Regions from separate parts of the Paenibacillus ilasis genome, predicted to be linked through region 2. Evidence: riboswitches for the same ligand, from Rfam matches in the RefSeq annotation. Region 2 holds a riboswitch; the other holds the start of a gene.
What was found. A riboswitch is a leader RNA that binds a small molecule or an ion and turns the genes downstream of it on or off. The one in region 2 is predicted to bind cyclic di-AMP.

Region 1 (15,461 bases), on a different contig from region 2:
ATCATCGGCTCCATCCATCACGTCAGGGATGTCAGCATCTTCAACAAAAACCGCTGGAAGAAACTGACCCAGCAGCAGCAGGTTGCCGATAAAGAGGAATACTTCAATCTGATCCGCCAATCCGCACGAAGCGGAATGTTCCAGATCATCGCCCATATGGATGCCATGAAGGGTAATTATCCGCTGTTCTCCGAAATCAAGGCCGACGAGGCGATCGAGGAAACCTTGAAAGTCATCGCGGAATCGGGCCTGGCAATCGAGATCAACACTTCCGGAAAAACCAAGCTGTGCGGGGGCTGGTATCCATCGGGCGCCATCTTGGAGGTCGCGCATCATCACGGCGTTGACGTCACCTTCGGCTCCGACGCCCACAAACCGTCACGGGTCGGAGATGAATTTGACGAAGTGGCCAAAGTGCTCAAAGAAATCGGATACACGGAATGGGTATACTTCGAACAAAAACAGAAGGTGACCGTACCTCTTTAATGGGGTACACCTCCTTCTGTTTTTTGTATTTACATAGGAAGCACAGCAAAATAGGCAAAAAAAAGTGGACCCGTTACCGGGTCCAAAACATAATATATATTCTCAAAAGGGGGTCATGTGATAAGTTTAACCCGCGGCTGTTAGAGTTTGATAACAGGTATATTTCATTTGTGTAACAAATTCCAAGTGATCCTATCATCTTGAAATATTCAGATCATATCGTTCATTCCCCTCATGCCATAGAGCGCAAGGTGAGCACGGTAAGCTCCGGTTTGCATAAGAAACGAAAAGGCAGCTGCGTCGTGCCGATTCCCCTGTTTACATAAAGCAGCATGCCTTGCGAGCCGATGGTATATAGACCTTGCACATAACGCTTTGCACCGGGCGGCGTGATCACCTCGCCCACCCAGGGCAAACGGATCTGGCCCCCATGGCTGTGTCCCGACAGCTGGAGATGGAATGAATAGGCTGCCGTTGTGTCTGCATAATCCGGCTCGTGCATCAGCAGCAGCTTGAACATCCCGTCGGGTAAATCCTGAATGGCTGCTTCCGGATCCGGCTGGCCCCAGAAAACATCGTCCAAACCTGCCACAGCGATGACGGCACCATCCCGCCTCAGCTTCACGGCGGTGTTCCGCAGCACCTGAAATCCTGCCTCTTCCTCCAGTGAGATCAGTGTCTCCACGTCCCCGTAATCATGGTTACCCAATATGGAAAATAAGCCGAGAGGGGCTTTCAGCTCGGTGAACGGTTGAATGGCATCCCTCATATCCTCTGTATTGCCGTCCACCATATCCCCTGTGAAACAGATCATGTCCGGTTGCTCGTGTTGAATGGCCTGTACCACACGGGCCACGTCTTTTACCCCGGTGTGAAAGCCCAGATGCATATCGCTAAACTGAACGATCTTCGTCCCATCAAAAGCCTTAGGCAGTGAAGGAAGCGCCAAAGTCAGTCTTTTAACGTCCAATTGATGAGGCTCCCATAAAGATGCGTAAGCCCCGCCTGCAACGCCAACGCCGACCACGGCGGAAACACCGATCTTCAGAAATTGGCGTCTCGACATCTTCGTCTGCATGACTTCTCGCTTTGCCCCGTCATGGGCTTTGTCATGGGGAGCTGCCGAGGATGGATTTCTCATAGGTGGACATCCTCCTATATAATAATAAAAGAGTATAAGTTTTAACGGCCTTACGGTTATTCATATATATGGAATAGCAAGGGAAAGGGGTTTATGTATGACTGTTAACGATTCGATCGCTGCATTAGTTTCAGCTCAGCGGCATTTTTTTCATAAAGACATCACCAAGGAAGTGGATTTCCGTCTGCAGCAGCTGACCAGGCTGCGCCAAGTTCTGATTGCCAGGGAAAACGATATCATCGAGGCCCTTCGCAAAGACTTGAACAAAAGTGAGCAGGAAGCCTTCACGACCGAGATCGGGATTGTCTACAAGGAGCTTTCCTTTATCATAAAAAATCTGAAGCGTTGGGCCAAGCCGCAGCGAGTCAAAACCGCATTGACGCATATAGGCAGCAAGGGAATGGTCTACGCTGAACCCTACGGAACGGTATTGATTATTGCTCCCTGGAATTATCCTTGGCAATTGGCCATCTCTCCGCTGATCGGAGCTTTGGCCGCCGGGAACACCGCGATTGTAAAACCCTCCGAGCTGACACCCAACGTATCCGGACTCATTACGTCCATCATCACGGAGACGTTTGAGCCGCAATACGTGGCTTCGGTGGAGGGAGGACCTGAGGTAAGCACGAGCCTGCTGGAGCAGCCGATGGATTATATATTCTTTACCGGCAGTACCCATGTCGGCAAAATCGTCATGGAAGCCGCCGCCAAGCAGTTGATCCCGGTGACGCTAGAGCTTGGAGGCAAAAGCCCCTGTATCGTCCACGAGGATGCCCCCCTGGCCCTGGCGGCTTCACGTATCGCATTCGGCAAATATACAAATGCCGGCCAAACCTGCGTTGCGCCGGATTATGTACTTGTACACAGCAAGGTGAAGGAGAAGTTCATCGCGCACCTGAAAGACGCCATCACTTCGTTCTACGGCGAGAACCCCCTAACCAATCCCGACTATGGGCGCATTGTTTCGGAGAAGCATTTTGACCGGCTGTCCGGATTTCTGAACAACGGAACCCTGCGCCATGGCGGCAGCATCTCAAAGGAACGTTTGCTCATCGAGCCCACCGTGCTGGACGATATCACTTTTGATATGCCGGTCATGGAAGAAGAGATTTTCGGCCCGCTGTGTCCGATCCTGACTTATGATGATGTACACGAAGCTGTCCAAGCGATTCATCGCCGTCCCAAGCCGCTGGCGCTTTACCTGTTCACAGAGAATGAAGATGTTCAGGATTACGTACTCTCCTCGGTTTCTTTTGGCGGGGGATGTGTCAACGATACGCTGATGCATCTGGCCACTCCCTTTCTTCCATTCGGGGGTGTCGGCGAGAGCGGGATGGGCGCCTACCACGGGGAATACAGCTTCCATACCTTCTCCCATAAGAAGAGTGTGCTCAAGCAGACTAACCGATTCGATTTTAAATTCCGCTACCCTTCCAAGAACGGGCTAAGCATTCTGAAAAAGCTGATGAAACCGTAGCTTTAACTAAGACTTCGCTCACTTGCCCATTTGAACAAATAATAAAGGCGCATCGTCAAAGATGCGCCTCTTTTACATGGATGAATGCTTTCTCCGATGCGGCTTATTGGCCTTGGACTTCTCTTCGCTGCCAGTCACATCCAAGCCGTCATCGCCGGGTGTGAAAATCCGGCGCAGCGTTCCCAGCATGGACAGCGCATACGCAACGGTAATGAAACTGAAGGCAATCTCCAACACCACGACAAGCCGTGACGTATTATCGACTGGGGCTACATCGCCATACCCGACGGTGACAAACGTCGCCATGCTGAAATACAGGAAGGTAATGAACTGGCTCAGCAAATCCTGGCCGATATTCTCGCCTTCGAAGGAAGTGCCTCCGAACAGCTTATAGATCGACATATACACCATCGTGAAAAACAAAACGCACATTCCCGCGGCCGTGCTGATCCGAACCAGGGTTGTTTTCATATCAACATGCCGATGGACGGAGTCTGCAATCTTGTCGAATATGTACAGCACATAGAAAATAACGGAGCATAATGCAAACAACAAGATCAGAGCACGCATGCCGCCTTCTCCGGGCACCACGTTCATCAGATCGATCCACCCCAGCAAATCTTCAACCGATACCAGGACATAAATGAGCAGTGGAGCAAGCAGCAAAGGCCTGCTGGACCACTTCTTGTCCATACTGTAGAACAAATATATCAACAACAGGAAGCCCGTCAAATTGAGCAGCCACATCCACCATGACATCTTCAAGTCCCTCCTTTGGCTTGAGGCCTGAAACTGCAGGCCGTACCATTACATCTTTATTACCCTTGTAACGGTATTTATGCACCTGGAGGTCGCTGGTAGTTGGCCCTTGCTCATTTAAATAAACGTTCATGCCCAACTGAATTTCATGTTAAAAATAGCGTGCCAAAACACCTACAGCGTGTCGAACGAAAGCCGTCCAGCATGCGCTAGCATCTAACGGTTCTTCTCCAACCACTGCACGGCATGGTCCACCATGGCCCTTTGTTCTGCCAACACACAGCCCGCCTTTCCTATACGGCCATGCTTGTATGCATCGGGGCATTGCGCTTCAAACGAGGCGCCAATCGCTTCAAAATCGTCGGAATGATAGTTGATATCCTGGAATGCCTCCCACTCGGTTGCGCCCTGCACCCTGCGTACTGGGGCGTGGGCGGTTACCACCTCCTTCCCTCCCCAATCCGCGCGGTATTCGCTAAGGTGGAAGGAAGTATTATTGCCATAGCTACTACCCAGCATAAGCACGTAGGCCCCCGCTTCGTATAAGCGTGCCAGCGGCGAGGCATCTCCCAAGCCGTAATCTAGCAGATGGGAGTGCATAAGTGCCTTCGCGTCCCTGCCGCGTGCTGCAAACGAAACATGGGGATGAAGGCTTCGAATGACCCCTTCTTGCTTACGGAACACTTCCGGTATGATCCCCATCCCTGTTGTGACGGTCAGATCCGGATCATAGGGAGGCATGTCCTCGCGGATCAAATCCCACCATTTCGGGTCGGCCGGAGGATTTCCCCATGTCTTCGGGTCGGTTAAGTTCGCAGACTGGGTCGGCATCACCAGCGTCCCTTCATCGCCCAGTACGTCTTCCAGGGCCAGTATAACCGCTTCCGGACCGCCAACAATCCATCCGCCCACGCTCTTAAGCGAGGAATGGACCAGCAGAGTCATTCCCTTCCGTACGCCCAGAGCGACCAGGTCATCGCTTATATCCTTTATCGTAATCGGTCTTTCGCTGATCAAGTGACTCACCTCAAATTCAATTTAAAAACACATCATTCCTATCATATAACAAAAAAAAGCGCCTGTACCGAAGTCATGCCCCGGTCAGACGCCTTGGTGTTGAAGCTAAACCGATTAAACGCCAAGCCAGCGCTTAAACAGGTGTTTGGTTGTATCCTTGTTCATTTCCGCAATGGACGTCGTCAGCGGAATGCCCTTCGGACAAGAACGCACGCAGTTCTGCGAGTTGCCGCAGCCCTCAATGCCTCCGTCCTGCATGAGCGCTTCCAGACGCTCTTCCTTGTTCATCTCACCTGTCGGGTGAGCATTGAACAAGCGAACTTGGGAAATAGCGGCGGGTCCGATAAAGTCCGTTTTTTCGTTGACGTTTGGGCAAGCTTCAAGACATACGCCGCATGTCATGCATTTGGACAGCTCGTAAGCCCACTGACGCTTCTTCTCAGCCATTTTAGGTCCAGGGCCAAGGTCGTAGGTGCCATCGATCGGAATCCACGCCTTGACGCGCTTGAGCGCCGTGAACATGCGGCTGCGGTCAATCACCAAGTCTCTTACAACCGGGAATGTCTTCATCGGCTGAATCCGGATCGGCTGTTCCAGCTTATCGATCAGTGCCGCACACGCTTGGCGCGGTTTGCCGTTAATGACCATGGAGCAAGCTCCGCACACTTCTTCCAGGCAGTTGGAGTCCCAGCATACAGGTGCGGTCGTTTGGCCCTGTGCATTTTTGGGATTGCGCTGAATTTCCATCAGCGCACTAATGACGTTCATGCCGGGACGGTACGGAATTTCGAATTCCTCAGTATAGGATTTCGTCTCCGGATTGTCCTGACGTGTAATGATAAACTTAACGCTCTTTGAGGCGGCTGCCGTTTGAGACATCGTAAATCCCCCTTCCTTCTTACTTGTCTTTCGAATAGTCGCGAATACGCGGCGGGATTAAGGAAACATCCACTTCTTCATATGAAATCTGCGGTCCATCAGGCGTCCAGGTTGCTTTGGTTGTCTTGAGGAACTCCTCATCGTTACGATCAGGGAAATCCGGCTTGTAGTGAGCGCCACGGCTTTCGTTCCGGAGAAGCGCGCCCAGCGTCATGGCCTCGGACAGCTCCAGCATGTTCCACAGCTGACGCGTGAACGCCACGCCCTGGTTGTTCCAGCGGGAGGTATCCGTCATATTGATATTGCGGTAACGCTGCTTCAATTCCTTGATTTTGCCGATGGTAGCTTCAAGCTTGTCATTGTAGCGAACCACCGTCATGTTGTTGGTCATCCATTCGCCGAGCTCTTTATGGATCACATAGGCATTCTCGGTTCCTTCCATCTTGAGCAGGCCTTCGTATTTGGTCGTTTGCTCTTTCGCTACGCGATCAAATACCGTGGAGGAAACATCCTCAGCTGACTTCTTCAGACCTTTGACATATTCAATCGCCTTCGGTCCGGCCACCATACCGCCGTAAATGGCGGAGACCAGAGAGTTCGCTCCCAGACGGTTCGCACCGTGATATTGATACTCGCATTCTCCGGCTGCAAACAGCCCTGGAATGTTCGTCATTTGGTTGTAATCGACCCACATGCCGCCCATGGAATAATGGACTGCCGGGAAGATCTTCATTGGAATTTTACGCGGATCGTCGCCCATGAATTTCTCATAAATTTCGATGATACCGCCAAGCTTCACATCCAGCTCTTTCGGATCTTTATGGGAGAGATCCAGGTAGACCATGTTCTCGCCATTGATGCCAAGTCCCATATCGACGCAGACGGAGAAGATTTCACGCGTAGCGATGTCGCGCGGCACCAGGTTTCCGTAAGCAGGGTATTTCTCTTCGAGGAAATACCAGGGCTTGCCGTCTTTATAGGTCCAGATCCGTCCGCCTTCACCGCGTGCCGATTCCGACATCAAGCGGAGCTTGTCATCGCCTGGAATGGCTGTCGGGTGAATCTGGATGAACTCGCCGTTGGCATAATGAACGCCTTGCTGATAAACGGCACTGGCCGCTGTTCCCGTGTTGATCACCGAGTTGGTCGTTTTTCCGAAAATAATACCAGGACCACCGCTTGCAAGAATGACGGCTTCAGCTTTGAACGCCTTGATCTCCATCGAGCGCAGATCCTGGGCAGCGATACCGCGGCACACGCCTTCGTCGTCGATGATCGCATTCAGGAACTCCCAGTTCTCGTACTTGGTCACAAGACCCGCGGTTTCCCAGCGGCGAACCTGCTCGTCAAGCGCATACAGCAGCTGTTGTCCGGTCGTTGCGCCGGCGAATGCGGTCCGGTGACGCTTCGTTCCGCCGAAACGGCGGAAATCAAGCAGGCCTTCCGGCGTACGGTTAAACATAACGCCCATGCGGTCCATCAAGTGGATAATGCCCGGAGCCGCTTCACACATCGCTTTGACTGGAGGCTGATTCGCAAGGAAGTCGCCGCCGTACACCGTATCGTCAAAGTGCTCCCAAGGAGAGTCACCCTCACCTTTCGTATTAACGGCTCCATTGATGCCGCCTTGCGCACACACGGAGTGAGAGCGTTTAACAGGTACAAGCGAGAATAGATGAACGTGAGCTCCTGCTTCGGCCGCTTTGATGGTTGCCATCAGCCCGGCGAGGCCACCGCCCACTACAATAATATTAGATGCCATTTTTCGTTCACTCCCCTTAACTTAAGACTGTCTTAACTACATCGATCGCTGCTGTCGCCGCCTGGAATTCGGAACTGCGGAATGCTGTCATAGCCAGAACGAACAGCAAGCTCATCACTACGAACAAGCCCATGCAGATGTAAGTGGATACCTTCTGCGCGCGTGGACCGACGGTGATGCCCCAGCTAACGAGGAACGCCCACAGGCCGTTTGTAAAGTGGAAGGCTGCCGAAACAACGCCGATGACGTACAGAGTAAACAGAATCGGATTGTTCATGATGCCGTGCATCGTGGCGCCCAAATCGTCATGCGTGATTTTGCCGATCATGATTTGGAAACGCGTATCGTACATATGCCAGATAACAAAAACGAACGTAATAACACCGGTGATCCGTTGGATGGTGAAGCGGATGTTCCGTTCATAGTTGTAATTGCCCACGTTGTTATTCGCCTGGTAAGCGATGTATAACCCGTAGACACCGTGATATAGCAGTGGCAGCCAGATCAGGAACAGCTCGAGGAAAAAAATCAACGGCATGCTGTTCAAAAAATGGACCGCGCTCGCGAAGCCTTCCTTTCCACCCTCGAAAGCCTTAAAGTTGGAAATCATATGGCTGAGCAAAAATGCCCCAAGCGGTATGACACCGAGTAAAGAATGCAGCTTTCTGGAATAATACCCTTTCATCAGTTGACGTTCCCCTTTCCAATGTGCAGCGTTTTCATTTTCAATCTTTCCTATTTTCAGAACAATTACACTTGCCCTGTCCTAAAGAAGGTTGTTCAAAAAGCCCGCTTTTGATCACGAAGTGAATCAGGAAGCCATTCGGCATCTAAACCGACCTTTATGAACACGCATTAACCGTTGCAACGACAAAAAGCTGCCTATTTCGGCATTCGTGTGAACAACTTGTGTCATGTTTCATGTTACTCCTTTTTTTCTTATAATGGAATTGCAATATAATTATTAATCGTTATAATCTATACGCATAAGCAATGTTTTGCACGCATGTCTATTTTATATAGGAGGAATTCCATGTTCGAAGAACTGGACATGTTCGCCGTCGTCGTAGAGCAATCCAGCATAAACCAAGCCTCCAAGCTGCTTAACTTGTCACAGCCAGCCCTGTCCCGAAAAATAGCCAAGCTGGAGGATCAGCTCGGGCTGCAGCTGTTCAACCGCCGGGGCAAACGACTGGAGCTTACCTCCATCGGGCAGATTGTGTACACTTTTGCCTTGGAGCAGAGACAGCAGCAGATCAAATTCATGCAGACTCTGGCCCATTACCGGGAGGGAGATCAGATCTCGATCAACCTGGGCGCCAGTCTGACCACCCTTCAGACTACCTTGCCCCCGCTGGTCAATGCCTTCATGGAGCGTCATCCGGCAGCGGAAATCAAGCTGATCACCGGCAAGACCCATGAAATCGTATCTTATGTAAGGGATAAACGGGTCGATGTCGGCATTGTCGCCTCCTCCATCAACCAGCCGGGCTTGAACTGCATCCCGCTGTTTGATGACCATCTGGAGCTTGTCATCCCGTCCTCACATCCGCTGGCGGAAATCGAGGATGTTGGCATCGAGCAGCTTCAAGGCTTGCCGATGATCATTTTCTCGACCGGAACCTGGTACCGCAAGCTGACGGATGACCTGTTCCACCGCTGGGGTATTATGCCGGATATCCGGATGGAGATCGACTCCTTCGAAGCGATTGTCAGGCTCATCCCGACCTGCAAGGCGGCCGCGCTGCTGCCCAAATCCTATCTGAGGCCGCAGCTGTTGTCCGATAACGGGCTTGTTGACATTCATATTCCGGCACTCATTGAAACCCGGCGAACGACTTCGCTGATCTACGGCCAGGCCTCGGAGCTGAGCAAGGCGGCCAGCCGCTGGATTGACGAAACGGAAATTCTGTTCCGTAAGCTCGAAGAGGATAAAATGAAGAAAACCTGACGGATATAAGGTCGTCAGGTTTTTCTTCTATATTTATTTTTCCAGCATATTCACGACCTCAGACTCAAAGCGATCCACATTATCATTGGACCCGATAACCACCATAATGTCGCCGGAGTTCACCACATCCATGGCTGTCGGGGCTACGATAATGCCGGATTGTTTATTCAGGGCCACCACGCTGACACCGTAGCGAACCCTCGTATTGAGCTCACTAAGCGTTTTTCCGTCCATGCAGTCCGTGACCGTCATCTCCACAATCAGATAGTCCTTGGATAATTCGATATAGTCGAGCAGGTTGGGCGTGACAAGCTGATGGGCTACCCGAATCCCCATATCCCGTTCCGGAAAGATCACCCGGTCCACGCCCAGCTTCTCCAGTGCCCGGCCGTGCAGCACCGAAATTGCCTTGGCAACGACCATGGCAACACCAAGCTCTTTCAACAAGATGGCAGATAAGATACTCATCTGAATATCGTTTCCGATCGCAACAATCCCGCAGTCGAAGTTACGGATACCGAGCGATTTAAGCACCTCTTCATCCGTAGCATCCGCCACCACCGTGTGCGTCAGCAGCTCGCTCATATCCTCGACGACCTCTTCATTGCGGTCGATGCCGAGCACCTCATATCCCTGTTCCATCAGCTCAAGCGCCAGGCTGGCGCCAAATCGTCCCAAACCGATGATTGCAAATTGCTTTGGTTTCATGTCTCTCCTGTACTCCTTATCCAATAATCATTTTGCCTTCCGGATGACGATATAATTCTTTACCCTTTTTCGGCCCCAGTGCATAAGCAAGCGTCAAAGGCCCCAATCGCCCTGCAAACATCGTAATGCTGATCAATACCTTCCCAAACACCGTCAGATCAGGCGTTAAGCCCATGGAGAGACCCACCGTACCGAAGGCGGACGTCGTTTCGAAGAGGATCTCCAAGAAGTCCCCTTCCTCTGTCGTCGACAGAATCATCGATACGGTTAGAACGAGCAGCAGGGCCAGTAATGCAATGGTCAGTGCCTTCAGCACCCGCTCCTGGGCCAGGCGATACCGGAACATGACGATGTCTTCACGCCCGCGCATCATGGCGATGACCGCCCCCACCATAATGGTGAAGGTTGTGGTTTTGATACCGCCCCCGGTTGAACCTGGGGATGCTCCGATAAACATCAGAATCACGATAAAAAATTGCGTGGCCTGTCTAAGCCCCGTAATATCTATAGTATTCGCGCCGGCTGTACGCGGCGTTACGGATTGGAATAACGCGCCGAAGAATTTTCCGCCCCAATTCAGGGAGCCGAGCGTCCTCGGATTGGTGAATTCGAATATAAGAATGACGATAAATCCAACCAGCAGCAGGGTAGCCGTCATGGTGAGCACCACTTTGGAGTGCAAGGAAAGTCTCCGCTGTTTCCGGAAATCAATCAGATCGGATAGGACGATAAATCCAATGCCGCCTGAGACAATCAAAAACATCACGACAACGTTGACTACAGGATCGTAGACATACCCGGTCAAACTCCGAAAATCACCAAACAAATCGAAACCGGCGTTGTTAAACATCGTGACCGCATGAAAGACACCGTAATAAATCGCCTGGCCAAGCGGCATATCGAACGCCCAACGAATCGATAGAATGACAGCGCCGCAGGCCTCGATGATGAGGGAGTACAGCAGCACTCTGCGAATCAGCCTTACGATTCCTTCCATCGAGGACTGATTCATCGCTTCCTGCAGAATGAGACGATCCTTGAGCGATATGCGCCTTTTGAGAGCCAAGGCAAATAAAGTGGCCATCGTCATGAAGCCGAGCCCGCCGATCTGGATCAGCAGCATGATCACGACTTCTCCGAAGGAACTGAATGTCGTTCCTGTATCCACCACAACCAGCCCCGTTACGCAAGTTGCCGATGTCGAAGTGAACAAGGCATCGATAAACTCAAGCGGTTCACCCGTACTTGTGGAAATCGGCAGCATTAGCAGCGCCGTCCCGATGAAGATAATAGCTGCAAACCCAAGCACGAGAATCTGCGGCGGAGACAGCCTGAGCCAGTTAAATTTAGAGTTCAATCGGTCACCTTCTTAAAAAAAATCAAGAAAAAAAGACACTGGAAAACGCAGTGCCCTTACGGTCTGGTTCCTGTGCTGCAGCCTACGAGGTTAGCTGACGGATTCGGGCATTTCCACAGGTCGCCCTATTCATTATTCTAGGAATAATGAAATTCACCCCAATTACATGGTTCCCCCATTTTCAGTACGAAATTCGGCTGGAATATTCGGTTCCTTGAAGCATGATGTGATTATAACGCAATCCGGTACGTAACCCAATGCCGTTTTTCACCCAAAAAATCTTTAAAAGAACGCGAATTGGGCATATTCAAGAATACAAGCATAGGGTTCTCTAACGTTTTCGAAACCTTTCATTCATTTTCATCGATTTATTTCATTATTCCGGATATTGGGATAAGCTGCTAATGACTTTCATAACTATGTTATATTGACTCTATGCGTTCTTAATCAGGCATATCGAATACCAGTGGGAGTATCAACTTTCTTAGAGGAGGAATTTCATGAATCGTGCAAGAGAGGCCTTGAAGCTGAAGCCCAATCTGAAACAGCTCATCGCGCCTGCCGCAGTCGGCCTGATTCTGTTCCTATTATTTCAGGTGTTTCCGTCGACGAATCCGGATTCGACCGAGATGGCAACCCCGAATATCATATCCAAGGAGCAGGCTCGGCAAGCGGCTTCAAGCTTTGCTCAGGAGTTTTTGCAGTTTACGGCTGCAAAAACGGATGACGCATTGGTTACATATCAATCCAAATCGGAACTTTACGGATATCTGGCGAAGGAAAAGAAACTTTCGGAATACAACAAAACCTATGAAGCCAAATATCCCTATGACGTATACCGCGTTCGCTTCAGCGAACCGGGAGGCGATGCCCTCAATGTGGACGTGCACATGCAAAATTCAGGCATCGTCGGCTTCTCGTACGATTTCGCCCGCTCCAGCTATGAACGGATTGAGCTGAACAAGGGCGATGTACAAAGGCAGATGCTGCTTGTCGTCGAGGACGGCATGTCATTAGCCGAGAAGCAAGCTCTCGCAGAGCCTTGGCTCCAACGAGCGGGCTATGATCCGTCGCAACTGGAGCTGGTTACGCGGGAAGGGGAACCCCGGCTCCGGTATGTGGACCCGGAATCCAAGATTGGCGATTCCAGATTGGAGCACCGTTTCACCTTCGAACAGGGGAAATTACGCTCCTATGAGCCATCCTTTTCAGTCCCGGCCGCCCATTCCGCCTATGTCAACAAACAGACCCAGGATGCAACGCTGCTGACGCTTGCAGGGTATGGCCTGTTCACCCTTATCCTTGGCATTCTTGCGATTGTATACAGCGTGAAGACCAGAGCCTATACGTCCTTTAAGCGCGGCCTGTTCCTATCGGCGCTGCTGTTTATCATTCAGATGTTGAATACGTATAATCTGATTCCCGTTTTCCAATCCGAGGGGATGTCGCAAACCGGTATAATCGGAATGATGATTTTTTATGCGGTCTATTCGCTTATCTTCTCCGCGCTGCTCTATTTCTCCCTTGTCGGGGGCAACGGGCTATGGCAAAAAGAAGACGGACTCAATCCATGGCCTCGAGCCAAAGAACCCGGATACGGACAGTATGTACTGGACAGCATGAAGCTGGGGTATATGTGGGCTTTCATCCTGCTTGGGGTCCAATCCATTATCTTTGTCGTTCTGGGCCTAACCTTAAATACATGGTCCACCACGGATGCCACACAGTCTCCTTATAACATGCTCTATCCTTGGCTGTTTCCACTGATGGCTTGGCTGGCCGGCATATCCGAGGAGGCCGTCTATCGACTGTTCGGCATCAAAATGGTGAAAAAGATCGTCCGCAATACGTTTGTGGCCAGTTTAATTACCTCGCTCATTTGGGCGCTTGGGCATACGCTCTATCCGATATACCCTGTAATTTCCCGGCCCATTGAACTGGTTATCATCGGCTTGCTGTTCAGCTACATCTTTTTGAAATACGGGTATTTGGCGGCCATGTTCTCCCATGTCATCTTTAACAGCATCTTGATGGGCATTAGCCTGATCCTGCTCAAGGACACCAGCAACTTGCTGATCGGTGCTTTCTACATGGTACTTCCGGCGATGGTCGCGTATGCGATTTACCGTTTCAATCCAACAAAAAAAGAGAAGCCGTATGTCACGACTCCTCCTCACGAAGTACCTTAAGAATTTCCGTTGCTAATTTCTCACCGATTGAAAGGGGCTTGAAGTCTTCGACTGAAGCCTCTTTTATTTTTTTGACCGAGCCAAAATGCTTCAACAGGAGCTTGCGGCGCTTCTCTCCAATGCCCGGGATGGAATCCAGCTTAGAGGATACCATCGATTTGCCGCGCTGTTCGCGGTGGAAGGAAATCGCAAAACGGTGAACCTCATCCTGAATGCGCTGCAGCAAATAGAACTCCTGGCTGTCCCGGGGCAGCGTAACCGGCTCCGGCGGGTCTCCGACCATGAGCTGCGCTGTTTTATGCTTGGCATCCTTCACAAGCCCGCAGACCGGGATAAACAACCCCAGCTCATTCTCCAGTACATCGATGGCGGCGGAAATCTGTCCCTTCCCTCCATCGACCACAATCAGATCGGGAAGCGGCAAGTTCTCCTTCAAGACGCGCTCGTACCGCCGCCGGATCACTTCACGCATCGTATCATAATCGTCGGGTCCCAGCACGGTACGGATCTTGTACTTGCGGTATTCCTTCCTGTCCGGTTTCCCATTGGTAAAGACGACCATGGCCGATACCGGATTGGTCCCCTGAATGTTCGAGTTATCAAATGCCTCGATCCGGTTCAGCGACTGGAGGCCGATCACTTCGCCCAGATTTGCCGCTGCGACCGAGGTGCGTTCTTCATCGCGCTCAATCAAGCGGAATTTCTCGTCTAAGGACACCTTCGCATTATCCAATGCCATGCCCACCATCTGTTTCTTCAAGCCGCGCTGCGGGACATGCACCTTCACGCCGAGCCATTCCTGCAGGGCGGCAGCCCCTCCGGCTGCATCCACGATGCCAGCAGCTTCCGCCTGCTTCTCCTGTGCCTCGGCAAGGGCTGCCTGCTGTTCATCGGATATCCCTGCGGAAAGCGGATTCGCCGTAACCACGGCTGCCTCGGCGTTTCGTCCACCTTCATCCGCAGCCGTTCCCGCAACCGACTCTGGATCAGCCTCGTCTATCCACAGAGGCTCAGGCAGCAGAATTTCCTGCGGCAATGCAGGATTATCACTGTAATACTGGGCAATAAAAGACATAAAGTCGCTGTGCGCATCGCCGTAGAACGGAAAAACGGACTTGTTGCGCTGCACCATTTTCCCTTGGCGCATGTACAGAATCTGTACGCACATCCAGCCTTTATCCACAGCGTAACCGAATACGTCGCGGTCCCGCGTATCCGTTGTTGTAATCTTCTGCTTCTCCATTAGCGTATCGATATGGATGATCTGATCCCGCAGTTCTTTGGCACGCTCGAAATACAAGTCCTCCGCGGCCTCCTGCATCTTGCGCTGCAGTTCCTTCTTGATCTCTTCATGCCCGCCGCTCAGGAATGACGTAATCTCCCCGGTGATCTGTTCATAAGCAGACTTCGGAATTTCCTTCACACATGGAGCCAAGCATTGGCCCATATGATAATACAAGCACACTTCTTTTGGCATGACGCCGCATTTGCGCAAAGGGTACATCCGGTCCAGCAGCTTTTTGGTCTGCTGTGCCGCATAAGCATTTGGGTAGGGGCCAAAGTATTTGGCTTTATCTTTAAGCACCCTTCTGGTCACTTCCAGACGGGGATGCTCTTCATTCGTTATTTTAAGATACGGATAGGTTTTATCATCCTTCAGCAGCACGTTGAATCTTGGCTGATGGGTTTTGATGAGGTTGCATTCCAGAATCAAGGCTTCCATGTTGCTGCCGGT
Region 2 (15,461 bases):
TTAAAGCGACTTCCTGTACGCTTCGGATCAGCTCAGAATAATAAGGCCCGGATAGATCCGTCAGAATAAGAGCGATTGTCTTGGTGCGGCTCCGCTTCAAATCCATGGCAAATCCGTTCTTCCGATAATTCAACTGCCTTGCTGCATCGAGCACCTTTGATCTTGTCTTGGAACTCACTCTGCTGTCGCCGCTTAACGCGTATGAAGCCGTTGACAAGGCGACTCCAGCGAGCTTTGCCACATCCTTTATCGTTGCCATTTCCTTTCGCCCCTTCTACTACTTAAAAAACTCTATCTATTTTATTTCATGCCAGAGATCGTATATCCTTCAATAATATGTTTTTGGAAGAAAGAAAATACGATGATAATCGGAACAACCATAAATGCAGCGCCTGCCATCTGGAGGCCGAAATCAGATCCGTGCTGCCCTTTCAGAAGCTGCAGACCCACCGAAAGCGTATAAAGCTTTTGATCGTTTGCCATAATGAGAGGCCACAGGAAGCTGTTCCAGGCGCCAATGAACGCCAAGATTCCCTGTACAGCAAACACGGGTTTCGTGATCGGAACGATCAGTTGGAAGAAGATCCGCAGTTCCCCTGCTCCATCAAGCCTCGATGCTTCAATCAGATCCGTTGGGATGGTGGACATAAACTGTCGGAATAGAAAAATACCGAAAGCCCCGACCAAGCCAGGCAGCACAATGCCTGCCATCGTGTTGGTCAAGCCCATTGCATTGATCAGCAGATATACAGGGATCATGGTAACTTGCCCCGGAATCATCATCGTTGCCAGCACCAGATAGAAAAGCTTCTTATTGCCGGGGAACTCGTATTTAGCGAATGCATATCCTGCAAGCGCATTGAGGAACAGACCGACAAAAGACCAGAACACAATGATAAGCGTATTTTTCAGGTATACGATAAAATCCAGCTTCGTAAATAAATCCACATAATTTTCAATCGTAAATTCTTTCGGTAATAACGTCGGCGGAACCGCCGTAAATTCATTTTCCGGCTTGAATGAGGACGTGATCATCCATATAAACGGAATCATCATCAGCAGTCCCCCTGCAATGAGCAGCACCGTCATGACTGTTTTCTCAATTCTTTTAGCTGCCATACCCTGAGCCTCCTTCAGTTACGATACGAAAACATTAGCTTGAACCTGAACCTTAATATTCGACATCTTTCTTCTTGACTGCGAATTGTACGACCGTTACAGCGATAATGATGATGAAGAGCACAAACGATCCTGCAGCCGCATAACCAAAATTGCTCAGCTGGAAGCCATTGTTATAAATAAAGAGAGCCATCGACATCGTGGAATTAAGCGGGCCGCCCTTGGTCATAACCAGCGGCTCTTCGAAGAATTGAATCCAGCCGATCAGCGTCGTAATGGTGACAAAGAATGTCGCAAAGCTAAGCAGCGGAACCGTGATATACAACAGTTTCTTCCACTTGCTCGCACCATCGATCTCCGCTGCTTCATAATAGGAGCGTGGAATGCCCTGCAGCGCAGCAAGGAAAATGATCATATTGAGTCCGATGGATTTCCATACGGCCAGCAGAATCAGCGATAGCTTGGCTAGTGCCGGATCTGTCAGCCACTGCTGAGCCGGAACCCCGAACCAGGACAATATATGGTTAAAGAGGCCATAGTGGCTGTTATACAAGTAACCCCAAACAACCGCGACCGCTACAATATTCGTAATGGAAGGCATATAATACACGACGCGGAATGTCTTAAACAACCATCCCGTGCCATAGTTAAGCAGCAATGCAGCGCCCATGGCAAGCATTACGACAAGCGGAACTCCGATAATAACATAGAACATGGTGTTAAACATGGATTTCAGAAAGACCGGATCTTTAAATACATTCATAAAATTATCGAAGCCAACGCCTTCAATGTTTGAATAATTAGCGAGACCAGCAAGGTCAATATCCGTGAAGCTGATGACAAGCGCAATGATGATCGGAATGATTGAGAACGTCAGAAGCAGGACCAGTGCGGGCGCAATAAACATATAAGGATACTTATATTGGTTAAAGCGCTTGATAAAGTTCTGCAATGTCATTCACCTCCTGCAAGTGTGGGTTTCCTCAATTAGAGAATAACGCTCTTTGGAAGCAGTCAGGCTTGTTTCATCCTTCGGAGAAACAAGCCGGGCTGCGTTAAGACGCACTCTTTATTTTTTGTTTAGAATTTCAGTAGCTTTCTGATTCAACAGATCCATTTCTGCTTTGATGTCAGCTCCGCCAAGGGTAATTTTCTCAAATGCCGCAATGGCTTCTTGGGAGATAGCATCCCACTCCTTAATGAACGGAACAGGCTTAGCGCTTTCGAGCTGTTTTCCGAAGGTAGCAAAAATCGGATCTTCAAAGCGTTGGTCTTCCCATGCACTCTTAACAGCAGGCAGGTTTTTGGCCACATCATAGTTGGTCAGCTGCGATTCTTTTTCACTCATGAAGGATATGAATTTAACGGCTTCATCTGCATTTTCGGTTGTGTTGAATACCGACATGTTCGCTCCGCCGAGGAACGATGCATTGTTTTCTTTAGCTGGAAGTGTCGTCGTAGCCCATTTGCCTTCAATCTCAGGCGCTTTGTCTTTAACGCCCTGAATCATCCAAGGACCGCTGATAAACATCGGGAATTGCCCGTCTTTAAATGCGGCAAACAGATCCAAATCGCTGGCAAGCGGCGTCATACCCGTATCGTAGAAGCTCTTCAGGTATTCCATAGCTCCCATGAATTCCGGCTCGTTAAAATGCGGGATCCGGTTCTCATCGATCATATCGCTTCCATTCTGCCAAGCAAACATGGACAGATAGTTCATGTCTTTAGCATCAATGGTGATTGCGTAATTGCCGTCTCCTCTAGCTGCCAGTTTCTTGCCGGCATCCTTCATTTCATCCCAAGTCTTAGGACCTTCCGGATAGCCTACTTCAGCCAGAATGTCCGTACGGTAGAACAGTACGCGCGTTTCCACATACCATGGGATGCTGACAACCTTGTCATCATAACTCATGGTTTGCACAGCGCCGTCAAAATAGTTTTCTTGCTTCAAGTTTGGATACTGCTCAAGATAAGGCGTCAGATCGAGCAAAGCTCCAGCCTGAGCAAATTCCGGAATCCAGGTTGTTCCCATTTGTACGACGTCCGGGCCGCTTTTGGATGCAACCGCTGTAAGCAGCTTGTCATGGGCACTGCCCCAAGGAATCAATTGAACGCTTACCTTAACGCCTGGATTCTTCGCTTCATATTCCTTGATCAAGGTTTCGTCTGATGTGTCACCCATCAACCAAACTTTCAGCTCTTTCTTGCCCTCGCCGCCTGCGCTGCCTCCGTCTGCTTTCTCAGACCCGCCCGAACATCCGGCTAATACGACGGAGAACATCAGCAATGCTGCCAACGTCCACAATATTGATTTTTTTCTCATTCTACATTCACCCCGTTTTTAATGTTTACCACCATGCGAAACGTAATGCAAAACCGAATTGAAAGCACTTACTTCGAAACGTTTCGATTTTATTCGAAAAAAATAAAGACGCCGGATAAAGGTTGTTTCTATAATCCTACTGTCTCTTCATTCCCCCTATAAAGCACCTTTCCATGGTCATCCTAGGGATAAACATGCTCTTGTGTATTCATAATAAAAAGATTGCTTGCTTGATATCTTCAAAAAACGCATTCTGTTTTGAAACGTTTCGACAAGTTCATTATAGCTCCCTCTGAGAGCGATTTCAATATCCTTTTTATTTTTTTGTAAGGCGTTTCTTTGACAAGGGGTGTAAGGCTTGAACCGCGGACAAAAAAGCAGCAAGCTCCGAAGTAGGCCTGCTGCTTCATCCTATACCTGGAATTATTTCAGCTTTTAAAAACTTGGGCTAGGCGTTAAGGTGACCTGCATTCTTGTCATGACCGTCATGATGCAGCGGGATGTGCTTACTAAGCCGGGCATGTACCGCAAATGACAGAAATGACAACACGGCAACACCTGCAGCCAACCATGCCACCGGCGTCAACCCGCCGCCGTCATACATCGTTCCCATCGCATATGGCCCAATCACCCGGCCCGCGGCACCCAAGCCGCCTGTCACGCCGATATAGAACGGAGCGGCTTGTCCTGCGCGATCCGAGATAAAAGCCGGGATCGCAGGCGAAATCAACATCTCGCCCAATGTGGCCAGCACCATTGCGAGAATCATGCCTGGATAACTGTGCACCGTCACGATGACGACATAAGCTGCCAGATAGAACAAAGCGCTTGCCGTCATCTGACTGCTCTCTGTACGGGCCGCCCAGCGCTTAATGGCATTCGTGACCGGCTGCGCGGCAAAAATCAAGATCCCGTTCAGCGTCCATAAATAACCGTATGCCGTCTTGGACATTCCCTCCGAGATGATAAATGGAGACACCCCTGTGTTCCAGATGGAATTACCGAACCACAGGAAGAGGGAACCCAATCCCATAAAGAGATAGATTCGGGTGTTCCCGAGCAATGCCCAAGCCCCGGGGCCCGCCGGCAGCGGACTCTTAGGCTGCGGATGATGGGCTCCTTGCGATACGCCCGTTCCCCCCAGCTTCGTCAAGTAGGACAGGAAGAAAATCGCAAATCCGAAGGACGTGACACCGTTTAAGATAAAACTTAAATGATAGGATATCTCCGCCAGGAAACCGCTCATGGCCGTTCCCAAGGCTACGCCGATATTATTCGCGACATAGATGACATTAAACAGTTCTCCCCGCCGATCGGCAAACCGGAAGCCGATAAATGCCTGAATGGCCGGCATCGATACCGCGTTACAGAATCCGATGAAACCCATCACCGCGATGAACAAACCCCAAAGTCCATTGATGAACGGAAGGGTGAACAACCCGAGGGCATTCAGCAGCAGCGAGCCCACAATGAGCTTTTTCACCCCGACCCGGTGATACAGCGCGCCGCCAAGGAGTTGACCGGCGATCCCCCCCATCGACTGAATCAGAATGACAAAGCCTGCATCCTTCATGCTGCGTCCCAGTTCATCGAATACATACATCGTTGTCAGCGGCCACATCAAGGACCCGCCTGCCGAGGCAACGAGACTTGCAACAAGAAAACCTTTTACTTCCTTAGGGTACTGCTCCAACCATTTCATGTTTATTATCTCCCAGCAGCCTCGTTAGCAGTATATTTACGCATATAACCTAAAATAGCCCCACAAAGTGGAGCCAACGCTCCGATGCTTATTCCAAATACTTTGCGGGGACCCCAAAAAACTTTATAAATTCTAATATGTTAAAAAAAAAGCCCATGCGGGCTTTTTCTAATTCTTCTTGAATAAAGAGGCGAACGCCATCTTTTTGATGCTCCAATAATTAAGAATGAACATTGCTTGTCATTTCTTATCGCCCAAATCCTAGTATCGCTTGATAGATCCATTGTTAGCAAGCACACTCATTGACGCTTTACCATAACAGCGAATGCCGGGCCGCTGCTGCCATATCGGCCCTTCCCTAACGAATCTCGGGCGCTCACTCCATTTGCCGGCTGCAAGCAACGAGCCCCTTCTTTTAAACACGTTCGGAAGAAGGGCAGCTCGTCGAGGTATATCAAGCATTAATGTCGCTTCACCTCTACCACCGTTGAGAAGAAGGTAGCGCCTTCGCCCATATCCGACAACCTGTCGGGCGTAAGGGCATTGGCGCGCTGCTTCCTGCCTTCCCCTTCCCACCACAAGCCTTGGCTGACCACGGTGCCAGGCAGCATTTTATCCGTCACCTTGGCCCGGACTTCGTAAGTACCGCGGTCGTTATACACCGTAACCATGTCGCCGTCCTCTACACCGCGTTCCTCTGCATCCTCCGGATGGATCTGCAAGGCAGGCTCCTTCTCCAGCTTCTGGTGCTTATCCACATTCGCAAAGGTCGAATTCAGGAAGTTGTGGTTCGGCGGCGAAATGAACATGAGCGGGTATTTGTGCCCGCGACCGCGCCTTACGCCGTCATATCCTTCCTTCAAAGGCACGTAGGTTGGAAGAGGCGGAAGACCTGCTTGCTCCAACTGCGCGGAGTAAAGCTCGATCCGGCCCGATGGCGTCGGCAAACGATCCAGATATGCTTCAAGCGGTGTCATGTCAAGCTTCACATGGCGGTGTTCCTTTAGCTTGTCCAGCGTGACGCCGTTCAGATAAGGGTTGTCCGGGAAGTCGAGCGCTCTTGCCATCATCTCCTCTTCCGTCTCGCGGAAGGCAGTGTCGGTGAAACCCATGGCCCGGCCCAGCAAGGAGAACAGCTCCACGTTGCTCTTGCTCTCCCCGAGCGCCGGAATGACCGGCTCCTGCAGCTGGATGTACTGATGCCAGTAAGAAGCGAACAGATCCGTATTCTCAAATGAGGAGGTTGCCGGAAGCACGATATCCGCATACTTGGCTGTATCCGTCATGAACAGATCATGTACGACGGTAAACAGATCCTCCCTTGCAAACCCTTCGCGTACCCGCCCGGTGTCAGGAGCGACCACCAGCGGATTGCTGCAATAGACAAAGACCGACTTAATCGGCTGTTCGGTCATGGCAAGCGCCTCGCCGATCCGGTTCATGTTAATGGTCCGGGCATTCGGATTCGGCCGGAGATCCGGACGCTCCAATGCATCGCTATCCATGCTGTTGTAGCCGCCATTCGACTTGGCAGCCCCTCCGCCCCGCTTCAGCCATTGTCCGGTCAACGCGGGAAGCGCAGCGATGCTGCGCACCGTCAAGCCGCCATTGTCGTGATGCTGAAGACCGTTACCGATATGAATATAGGAAGTATCCGCCCGGCCGTACAGTTCGGCCAGCTTCTCGATATCCCCTGCTGGGATGCCGGTAATGGAGGATACATGCTCCGGCGTATAGTCTTTGACATGCTCACGCAAGGCTTCATGCCCGTGCGTATACTGCCGGAGGAACTCCTCGTTCACCATGCCGTCACGGAACATGATGTGCATGAGGCCGACGGCCAGTGCCGCATCCGTGCCCGGAAACAACGGAATGAACCAATCCGACCATTGCCCCGTTTGGTTCTTATGAACATCGATCACAACGACCTTGGCACCGGCCTTGCGCGCTTTCTCCGCCAGCACGACCTGGTGCATATTGGTGCTGACGATGTTGCCGCCCCAGACGATGATGACATCGGCATGAACGGTATCCTCCGGGACGGTTCCTCCATTAAACCCCATGACGGATTTCCAACCCTCATTGCCTGCGGAATTGCAGATCGACTGCTTCAGGCGGCTGGCGCCCAGCCTGTTGAAGAATCTCCGATCCATGCCGTCCACGCTCAATATCCCCATGTTGCCGTAGAAGCTGTAAGGCAGGATGCTCTCAGAGCCATGCTCCTCGATCAGCTTCTTGTAGCGCCCGGTAATCTCTTGAATCGCTTCATCCCAGCTGATTCGCTCGAAAGCCCCCTCGCCCTTGGGCCCTACCCTCCGCAGCGGATAAAGCACGCGCTCCGGATGATACACCCGATGTGCCATATTGCGGACTTTATTACAGATGGCTCCCTGCGTAATCGGATGATCCGGATTGCCGGTAACCTTCACGATTTTTCCGTTCTCTTTATGCAGCAGCAGGCCGCAAGTATCGGGACAATCCAACGGACATACCGCCGGAAACACGCCATTTTCCTGATGTATCATCGCTTGAGTCATTTCGTTCATTCCCCCTTGTACACGCTGAATCATATCCCCTTATCTTAAAAGAAAATCAGGGCTCCAGTAAAGTCTTACATTTTTTTCTGCAGCGGGTGATTCACTCTACTTCACTCCGGGTATATTCCTATCAAGAGCAACGAAGAGGAACCCAGACCCTTTCTCTTCCTTGCCGAATCATGGACCACTCCCAAAAAATTCGCCATGCCAATGTCTCCTCCCCCGAGACCGGCATGGCGAATTTGTTTGTATTGGCGTTCTATCGCATCACATTCGAGCTACCTGCAACTTACATATCATAGAAAGTCATGATTTCTGTAGCAAACCTGCAAAAAACAAAGCCTGTCAAAGCCACATAATTATGTAAGCGCTTATCTGTCATTTTTTATAAATAATTCTGCTTTATTTTTCGTTGGAGGGTGTTTTACAAAAGATTTGAGCAGGCGTAATATACTATTCAGCTTCGATATCATTCTTCATATTCACATGATATTCGCTTAATTTCCAATTTGGAAAGCGGGGGAACCACACGTATGGATGGATACCTATAGGATCTGTCAACCATACTATGGGGTGAATCCTGATGCAGCGCGAACGTACGCCGCGACTATTATCAGGTAGGGCGACTCTCACCGCCCGAATCCGACAGCTAACCTCGTCAGCGTTGATTGGGAGGGTTGTGAACTTGTGATCAAACACAGGGTTCTAACCTGTGTTTTTTGTTTGCCAAAATCCAGCATAGGAATGGTGACCGTTCGTATGTCCAGCCTATGAAACACACCGATTGAAGTCCATTCAGTCAGCTTCCATCATGAACGTAATCTTAATCGGCGGTGAAAAACCATGTTATCTTCAATCAAGCGATTCCTCATTGGAAGACCGCTTAAATCAACGGAATTGGGCGAGCAAAAGCTGAACAAAACCAAAGCGCTGGCCATCCTTTCATCCGACGCCTTGTCGTCCGTGGCTTATGGACCTGAACAAATTCTGATCGTCTTGATGACCGTTGGCGCAGCTGCCTATTGGTATTCCATACCGATTGCCGTCGGGGTCCTGGTCTTATTGCTGGCACTTATCCTATCGTACAGACAGATTATTTTCTCATATCCGCATGGCGGCGGAGCCTACGTGGTTTCCAAAAGAAATTTAGGCATGTATCCGGGACTGGTTGCCGGCGGCTCCCTGCTGGTCGACTATATCCTGACGGTTGCGGTCAGCGTATCGGCGGGGACGGACGCGATCACGTCGGCTTTTCCGGAACTGCACGCCTACAATCTGCCCATCTCCATCGTGTTCGTTCTGTGTTTGACCGTACTCAATTTAAGAGGGGTCACGGAGTCGGCCTCCATATTGGCCTATCCGGTTTACTTGTTTGTACTCGCGTTGTTTATCCTGATTGGCGTCGGAGTATTCAATATCGCTACAGGCCATGCATCTCCGGATCTGCATACGCCGATCGGCACGCCTGTCGCCGGGCTAAGCTTATTCCTGCTCCTGCGGGCATTCGCCTCGGGCAGCTCTGCCCTGACCGGCGTTGAGGCCATTTCCAACGCCATCCCGAATTTCAAAGATCCTGCTCCGAATAATGCGGCCAAAACCTTGGTGGCGATGGGATCCTTGCTGGCCCTGTTATTTTCGGGCATCGTATTCCTGGCCTATTACTATGGGGTTAGCCCCAGCGAGCAAGTCACTGTCGTTTCCCAGATTGCCGAGCATACCTTCGGACGAAACTTTCTGTATTACTTCATCCAAGGAACAACGGCCCTCATTCTGATTCTGGCCGCCAACACGGGATATTCCGCTTTCCCGCTGCTTGCCGTTAATCTGGCGAAGGATAAATTCATTCCCCGAATGTTCACCGTCCGGGGAGACCGTCTGGGATATTCAAACGGAATCATCATACTGGGTTTTCTCTCGATTCTGTTGCTGCTCGCTTTCGAAGGCAAAACCGAGCATCTGATTCCGCTGTACGCCGTCGGCGTGTTTATCCCTTTTACCCTCTCCCAAACGGGGATGATGGTGAAGTGGATTCGCGAAAAGCCCGAAGGATGGATTGTCAAACTGATCATAAATACCACCGGCGCATGCATCAGCTTTATCGTGACGATGATTTTCTTTTTCACGAAATTCGCCCAAGTGTGGACCGTCTTGATTTTCCTGCCGCTGATCATTTGGATCTTCACCCGAATCCATAAACATTACGAGGCCGTAGCAGACCAGCTGCGAATTACGACCTGTGAGCCTGTTAAGCCGATTGAGGGAAATGTTATTATTCTGCCTGTGGCGGGAATCACCCATGTGGTGGAGAACTCGCTGAATTATGCCAAATCGCTGGGAGCAGGCCAAATTATCGCGGTGTACGTGCCGTTCGAACGGGATGACGAGGCGGCCTTTCAGGAAAAATGGAAGAAATGGCAGCCGGACATCCGGCTGGTGACCCTGCATTCGCCTTATCGGAGCATCATTCAGCCGCTGACCAAATTCATCGATACCGTGCAGCGGAAGGCTAGCGAATCCGACTACCAGGTTACCGTTGTCATCCCGCAGTTCATCCCCAAGAAGGGCTGGCATAACTTCCTGCACAATCAGTCCAGCTTGCTCATTCGCGCACATTTACTCTATCGGAGAGATGTGATTATCACCACGGTACCTTACCATTTAAAAAAATAGCGGGTTTATTCCTTCTGCGAATTATACAAGGAATCCGCTCACCAACAACGTTAAAAAAGCTGCGATCATCCGATCCCTATCCTTAAGGGTGCGTGACGATCGCAGCTTTTTTCCTCCGCCTTGGCTTACCAGGCTTCGGTATTACGAAACATTCTGCGCGGAGTGAACCTGTTGAGCAGTACCGGTAGCCGGCGCAGACGGCAGCGCCTTATCTTGTTCGCCGCGAGGGATGATCTCAACTTTATCATCCTTCTTCAAATATACGGACCCGTAGGCAGCTCCCACAAACAGCGCACCTCCGACAAAATTGCCCAGCCAAACCGGAATGAAGTTTACCAGATAATCGCCCCAGCTGTAATACCCCTCAAATATCGCAGCCGGAATGAGGAACATGTTGGCCACCACGTGCTGAAAGCCGATGGCTACAAACGCCATCGTTGGAAACCAGATTCCGAGAATTTTGCCGCTCATCTGGTCGGATCCGTAGGACAGCCACACGGCGAGCGCTACGAGCCAGTTACAACCGATGCCCGACAAGAATGCTTGCAGGAAGCTGTCGTCGAGCTTATGACCCGCCATATCCACCAGCTTCTCCAAATAAACGCCGCTGCCCGTCAGACCGGTCACATGGCCGAAGAAATAAGCGACGAACAGTGCCCCTGCCATATTGCTTATCGTGACAAGAGCTAAATTCCGCATCATGTCCTTCGTGGAAATCCGCTTCTTAAATCTGGCCAGGGACACGGCCATCATGTTGCCCGTCAGCAGCTCTCCGCCCGCTAGCAATACAAGAATCAGTCCGACAGGGAATATCGCCGCGCCTATAAAGCCGGCAATGCCTCCCCAAGCCTCAGACGCTCCGGCAATCACGCGAATATCCAGCAAAAAGCCGAGCGCGATAAAAGCCCCCGCCAAAAATCCTAATATCATAACGTTCATGACGGAGTTATGCGCTTTTTTCACCCCGTTCTCCACGGTGATCTCCGCAATGCGATCAGGTTTGTAATAGGCCATGGCCGCTCCCCCATTTCTCCCGCATTCCGTCCTGAAATCTCTCGAATGCAGCGTCTGATGTTCCGTTACAGTTACAGTTACAGTTACAGTTACAGTTACCCATATTGTACCGCAGCCTCCAAAACAAGAACGTGAATTATATCACGAATGTATGCGTCAGGAGTGGACATCCTTGTGTCCTGGCTGCTCTTGATCATCTTTGAGTGTACTGTGGTCATTTAACTTCATATGGATAATACAATCACAGTACCTTGTCCAAGGGTGAATCTTCGGGTCCTCTAGAGGATACCGATCATTCGTCCGATCCGAGCGAGCGGTGCATGTAAAATAGCGGTATCGGAGATGATCCCGACACCGCTTGGTTTATTGCTTTTACCAACCACCATGCTCAAAACCTGCAAGGCTTCGTCTGTTTACCACCTTTACATTCTAACCTGCAAGCCTATGCCTTGGCGGCAGTCTCTACGGTTACAGGCGTTTCCTTTTCCTGAACCGGAACGTTCGAGATCGGAAGTTTCATGCTAATGAAGGACGACAGCAGGAAGAGCGCACCTGCCGTGAAATACACGACCACAATGGAGGTTGTCGACATATACCATCCTGTAAACCCGGAGCCGATGAGCAGCATGCCGGTAAAAACCGGCGTCATCACGCCGTTCAGCCGGCCGATAAATTTCTCTTCCACTTGCTGCATCATCACGGCCATCAATACCGTCTGCGCCATCGCCATCAGCACCCCGGTTACGAAACGCATCGTGCCGGTCAGGATCGGCCACTGGGACAGCACCTCGACAAAGGTTGAGAGTCCAAGGAAAGCAAGGCCGGCGAACAGCAAGTAGGAGCCTTTCACTCTCCCTGCAATCACGGCGGCCAGCACGCCGCCAATCAACATGCCCAGACCCTCTAACGCGGTGAACCACTGAACGCTGGACATTGCCAGCTGTAGACGCTCCGTGATGACAAAGATATCGAGCGGCTGAACAAGTCCGCTGCCGAGCGCCATTAAAACGTAAACCACCAGCAGCACCTTCAGCAGCCGACTGGAGCCGATGTAAGTGAAGCCTGCCTTCATGTCCTTCATAAAAGAACCGGTCGATTCCGAATTCTTAGCGGGTTCATCCACACTGGAAGGGAGAAACGCCAGCACGATCGCCGAAGCGCCGAATAGAACCAACAAGCTGATTAACGAGGCCTGCAATCCAAAAGCTTGATAGATCGTCGTGCCGACCATCGGTCCCAAAATGATGAACAGCGACATCGAGGTCTGGGACAAAGCCGTGGCCGCGGGCACATGCTCATCCGGCAAGCAGCGCTTGATGATCTTCATGGACGAAGGCTGCGAGAATTGGGATACAACGGCCGAGACCAGGGTCACCGCAAACACGGCCTGCCAATATCCTGCATACACAACAAACAGGATAAGCAGTATGGATAAAAAGCTTAGAATGTCTCCCCAAATCATCGTTCGCTTGGGACGCCAGCGGTCTGCCAGCACGCCGCCAATCATGGAGATCACAAAAATGGGCGCGTATTCAATTACGGTAAGCAGCGATACGGCGACCGGGTCATGGTTGCTCTTCTCCATAATGAAGAACAAAAGCGCCATGTTGCGGATCCAGATCCCGATATTTTGCATAAAATCCGAAACCATCAGCAGCACGAACGCGCGGTTGCCAAACAAATGCCTCATAGTTCATCCCCCTAGTAAAACCGACCATTCGGTTTAATTATATATATGAAAACGCCAGCTCCCGCTTGTAAACCAAGAGAAGCGTTTCCGATAAATCTTCCTATCGTTCACTACGCTAAGAGCCTTGACCTGATAACACACCGTTTAAAAAGTACGTCACTCCTTTACGGTATAGCAGCCTCGATTCCTCCTGAGAACGTTCAAAGTGCAACATCGACATCCCATCGAGCAGCGATGCGAATATGATGGATATTTCCTCTACATCCTCTGCCGGTATTCGCCCTTCGCTTACTCCTTCCGCAAAAATTTCGCGGTAAAGCGTGCGCGGACCTTGCAGGATGGCCAGCATCTCGCCCACAATCGTCTTATTCTCCGGCTGATTGATATAGAATTCCTCCGCAATCTTGGTCAGCGGATTCTGGAAGTCATCGACCATATGATCGGCAATGCCGTACAGCTTCTCCTCGAAGCTGGCGTAACGGGCTTTTTTATCGTTCCAGGCTTCCATCCATTCCTGATTCTGCTTAGCCAGCAGCTTGACGAACAAATCTTCCTTGCTCTCAAAGTGATAGTAGATGCTTCCCTTGCTGGCACCCGTATACTTGACCAGTTCATCCATGGATGTTGCCGCATACCCGCGCTGGATGAACAGTTCCTTCGCTTTATCCAGAATCAAATCCCGCTTTCGCTGCGCTTTTTCTGAAGACATCGGTGTAAGCACTCCTTGTTTGGAAATAATAGTCCGCCATCACAAACGGAAACCGGATTCCCTTACTAAAAATGAATCCAAAGTTGATGAACGCTACTCACGATAAAAAACCGACTGTACGGTTTAATCATACTGAAAACATTCCCGCATGTAAAGCGACGTCTTGGCCATCACATAGAAAAAAGGACTTTGCCTGCGCAAAATCCTTTCCTCATTCGTTAATCCCGAAACAACCATGCTAATTATTTTTTATTCCACTGACCAAATGGCTCTTCCTTCTTTCATCGGATCGCCATAACTCAGCTGCAGCCCCTTTACACCCTGCTTCACTTCGTACGGAATTTCACCTGTCAGCTCGCCGCCTGGGGCAACGGTGCCGTCCAGCATCTTTACATCATCCGTAATGGGAACCGTATAGTTAAGATCGCTCGAATCCGTCAGGGAAAAAGATAGCGCGGAAGAGATGACCAGCGGCTCCTGGCCATTGTTCTTCACGGTAATCTCAACCACCTTAAACGTATGGCCCGGCTGGGGCTTTAAGTACTCGTCCCCTTCGGACTCACGTACGCTGTTCAGCGTAATGACCGTGCCATGATAATCCACCGTATCGCCTACCGCGGCAGGTTCGCCGATCGGCTTCACCTCTGCATTGTCGGCAGGTTGATCCTCCCCTTGGGTTGGTTCTGCAGGCGGCTGCTCTTCCGATGCCCCCGTCTGACCTGTCTCCCCGCTATCCACAACAGCCGGCGGACTCTCTGCTGGCGGATCCGCCTGATCATTGGAACAAGCAGCCGTCAGCAGCATGGAGAACAATGCAGCCGAGGCCAGCATTACTTTTTTATTCATACTTTATCCTACCTCCTGAAAGTCGATATCTACATGTCCGGATATTTTCCAATTCGCTGTCAAAATCCATAATCCTTCAAAAACAAGAAAAAGACCCCCGATTCAGGGGTCTTCTTGATGAATGGATTAAGAATGCACCGGTGCTTTTGTCTCGACCGCCGGCAATGCCTGCAGTCCAGCCGTGTTAAGGAAATTCCACGGTTTGTTGTAATGCGGCTGGAAGAAGAAGTCGATGAAGGCCAATTGATCAATCGTCATCCGATTCTGTATGCATACCGACAGCGTATTAATGGATTGCGTCATATCCGCTTTGGAAATGACCTGTGCCCCCAGCATCCGGCGGCTTTCCTGCTCGTATACCACCTTCAGCGTAACCTCTTCGAAGGTAGGCATGAATTCCGGACGGTAATGATCCGTAATGGTGACCTTCTCCACCTTCAAGCCTTCGTCCTTGGCGGCTCCTTCGGTTAATCCCGTCGAGGCAATGTTGTGCTCGTATATTTTCAATCCCGACGTACCTTGCGTTCCTATATATGGGGTCGTCGGCTGCACAAGGTTGCGTGCAACGAGCGTACCCATCCGGACTGCGTTAGTTGCCAGCGGAATGTACATCATTTTACCGGTCGGGTTATAGTGAACGGAGCAGCAATCGCCTGCTGCATATACATCCTGCTTGCTGCTTTGCATATATTGATCCACGACGATGGCGCCGTTCTTCAGCATCTCCACCTGCCCCTTCAGCAGCTCCGTATTCGGACGGAAGCCGATGCAGAGGATTACCAGATCCGTGTCGATCTCACCTTTGTCTGTGATGACCTTATTCACCTTCCCATCCTCGCCTTGGAAAGAAG

Region 1: another riboswitch for cyclic di-AMP. It lies ahead of ACETK5_RS00445 (TrkH family potassium uptake protein); the one in region 2 lies ahead of ACETK5_RS29550 (APC family permease).

The regions. Positions count from the first base shown of each region.
Region 1 covers NZ_JBHDJG010000001.1:63,641-79,101, reverse strand. Annotated here, with positions in the region: gene ACETK5_RS00495 (histidinol-phosphatase) at 1-486, shown strand, start outside; gene ACETK5_RS00490 (metallophosphoesterase) at 719-1,627, opposite strand; gene ACETK5_RS00485 (aldehyde dehydrogenase) at 1,725-3,104, shown strand; gene ACETK5_RS00480 (potassium channel family protein) at 3,177-3,863, opposite strand; gene ACETK5_RS00475 (AAC(3) family N-acetyltransferase) at 4,080-4,880, opposite strand; gene sdhB (succinate dehydrogenase iron-sulfur subunit) at 4,995-5,759, opposite strand; gene sdhA (succinate dehydrogenase flavoprotein subunit) at 5,779-7,521, opposite strand; gene ACETK5_RS00460 (succinate dehydrogenase cytochrome b558 subunit) at 7,538-8,206, opposite strand; gene ACETK5_RS00455 (LysR family transcriptional regulator) at 8,555-9,472, shown strand; gene ACETK5_RS00450 (potassium channel family protein) at 9,506-10,180, opposite strand; gene ACETK5_RS00445 (TrkH family potassium uptake protein) at 10,197-11,537, opposite strand; cyclic di-AMP (ydaO/yuaA leader) riboswitch at 11,602-11,746, opposite strand; gene ACETK5_RS00440 (CPBP family intramembrane glutamic endopeptidase) at 12,038-13,726, shown strand; gene uvrC (excinuclease ABC subunit UvrC) at 13,698-15,461, opposite strand, start outside.
Region 2 covers NZ_JBHDJG010000004.1:464,338-479,798, reverse strand. Annotated here, with positions in the region: gene ACETK5_RS29580 (LacI family DNA-binding transcriptional regulator) at 1-259, opposite strand, end outside; gene ACETK5_RS29575 (carbohydrate ABC transporter permease) at 301-1,119, opposite strand; gene ACETK5_RS29570 (carbohydrate ABC transporter permease) at 1,172-2,077, opposite strand; gene ACETK5_RS29565 (sugar ABC transporter substrate-binding protein) at 2,189-3,442, opposite strand; gene ACETK5_RS29560 (MFS transporter) at 3,891-5,144, opposite strand; gene ACETK5_RS29555 (molybdopterin-containing oxidoreductase family protein) at 5,606-7,681, opposite strand; cyclic di-AMP (ydaO/yuaA leader) riboswitch at 8,166-8,361, shown strand; gene ACETK5_RS29550 (APC family permease) at 8,525-10,351, shown strand; gene ACETK5_RS29545 (formate/nitrite transporter family protein) at 10,493-11,365, opposite strand; gene ACETK5_RS29540 (MFS transporter) at 11,808-13,055, opposite strand; gene ACETK5_RS29535 (TetR/AcrR family transcriptional regulator) at 13,171-13,764, opposite strand; gene ACETK5_RS29530 (DUF4352 domain-containing protein) at 14,014-14,610, opposite strand; gene ACETK5_RS29525 (FAD-dependent oxidoreductase) at 14,737-15,461, opposite strand, start outside.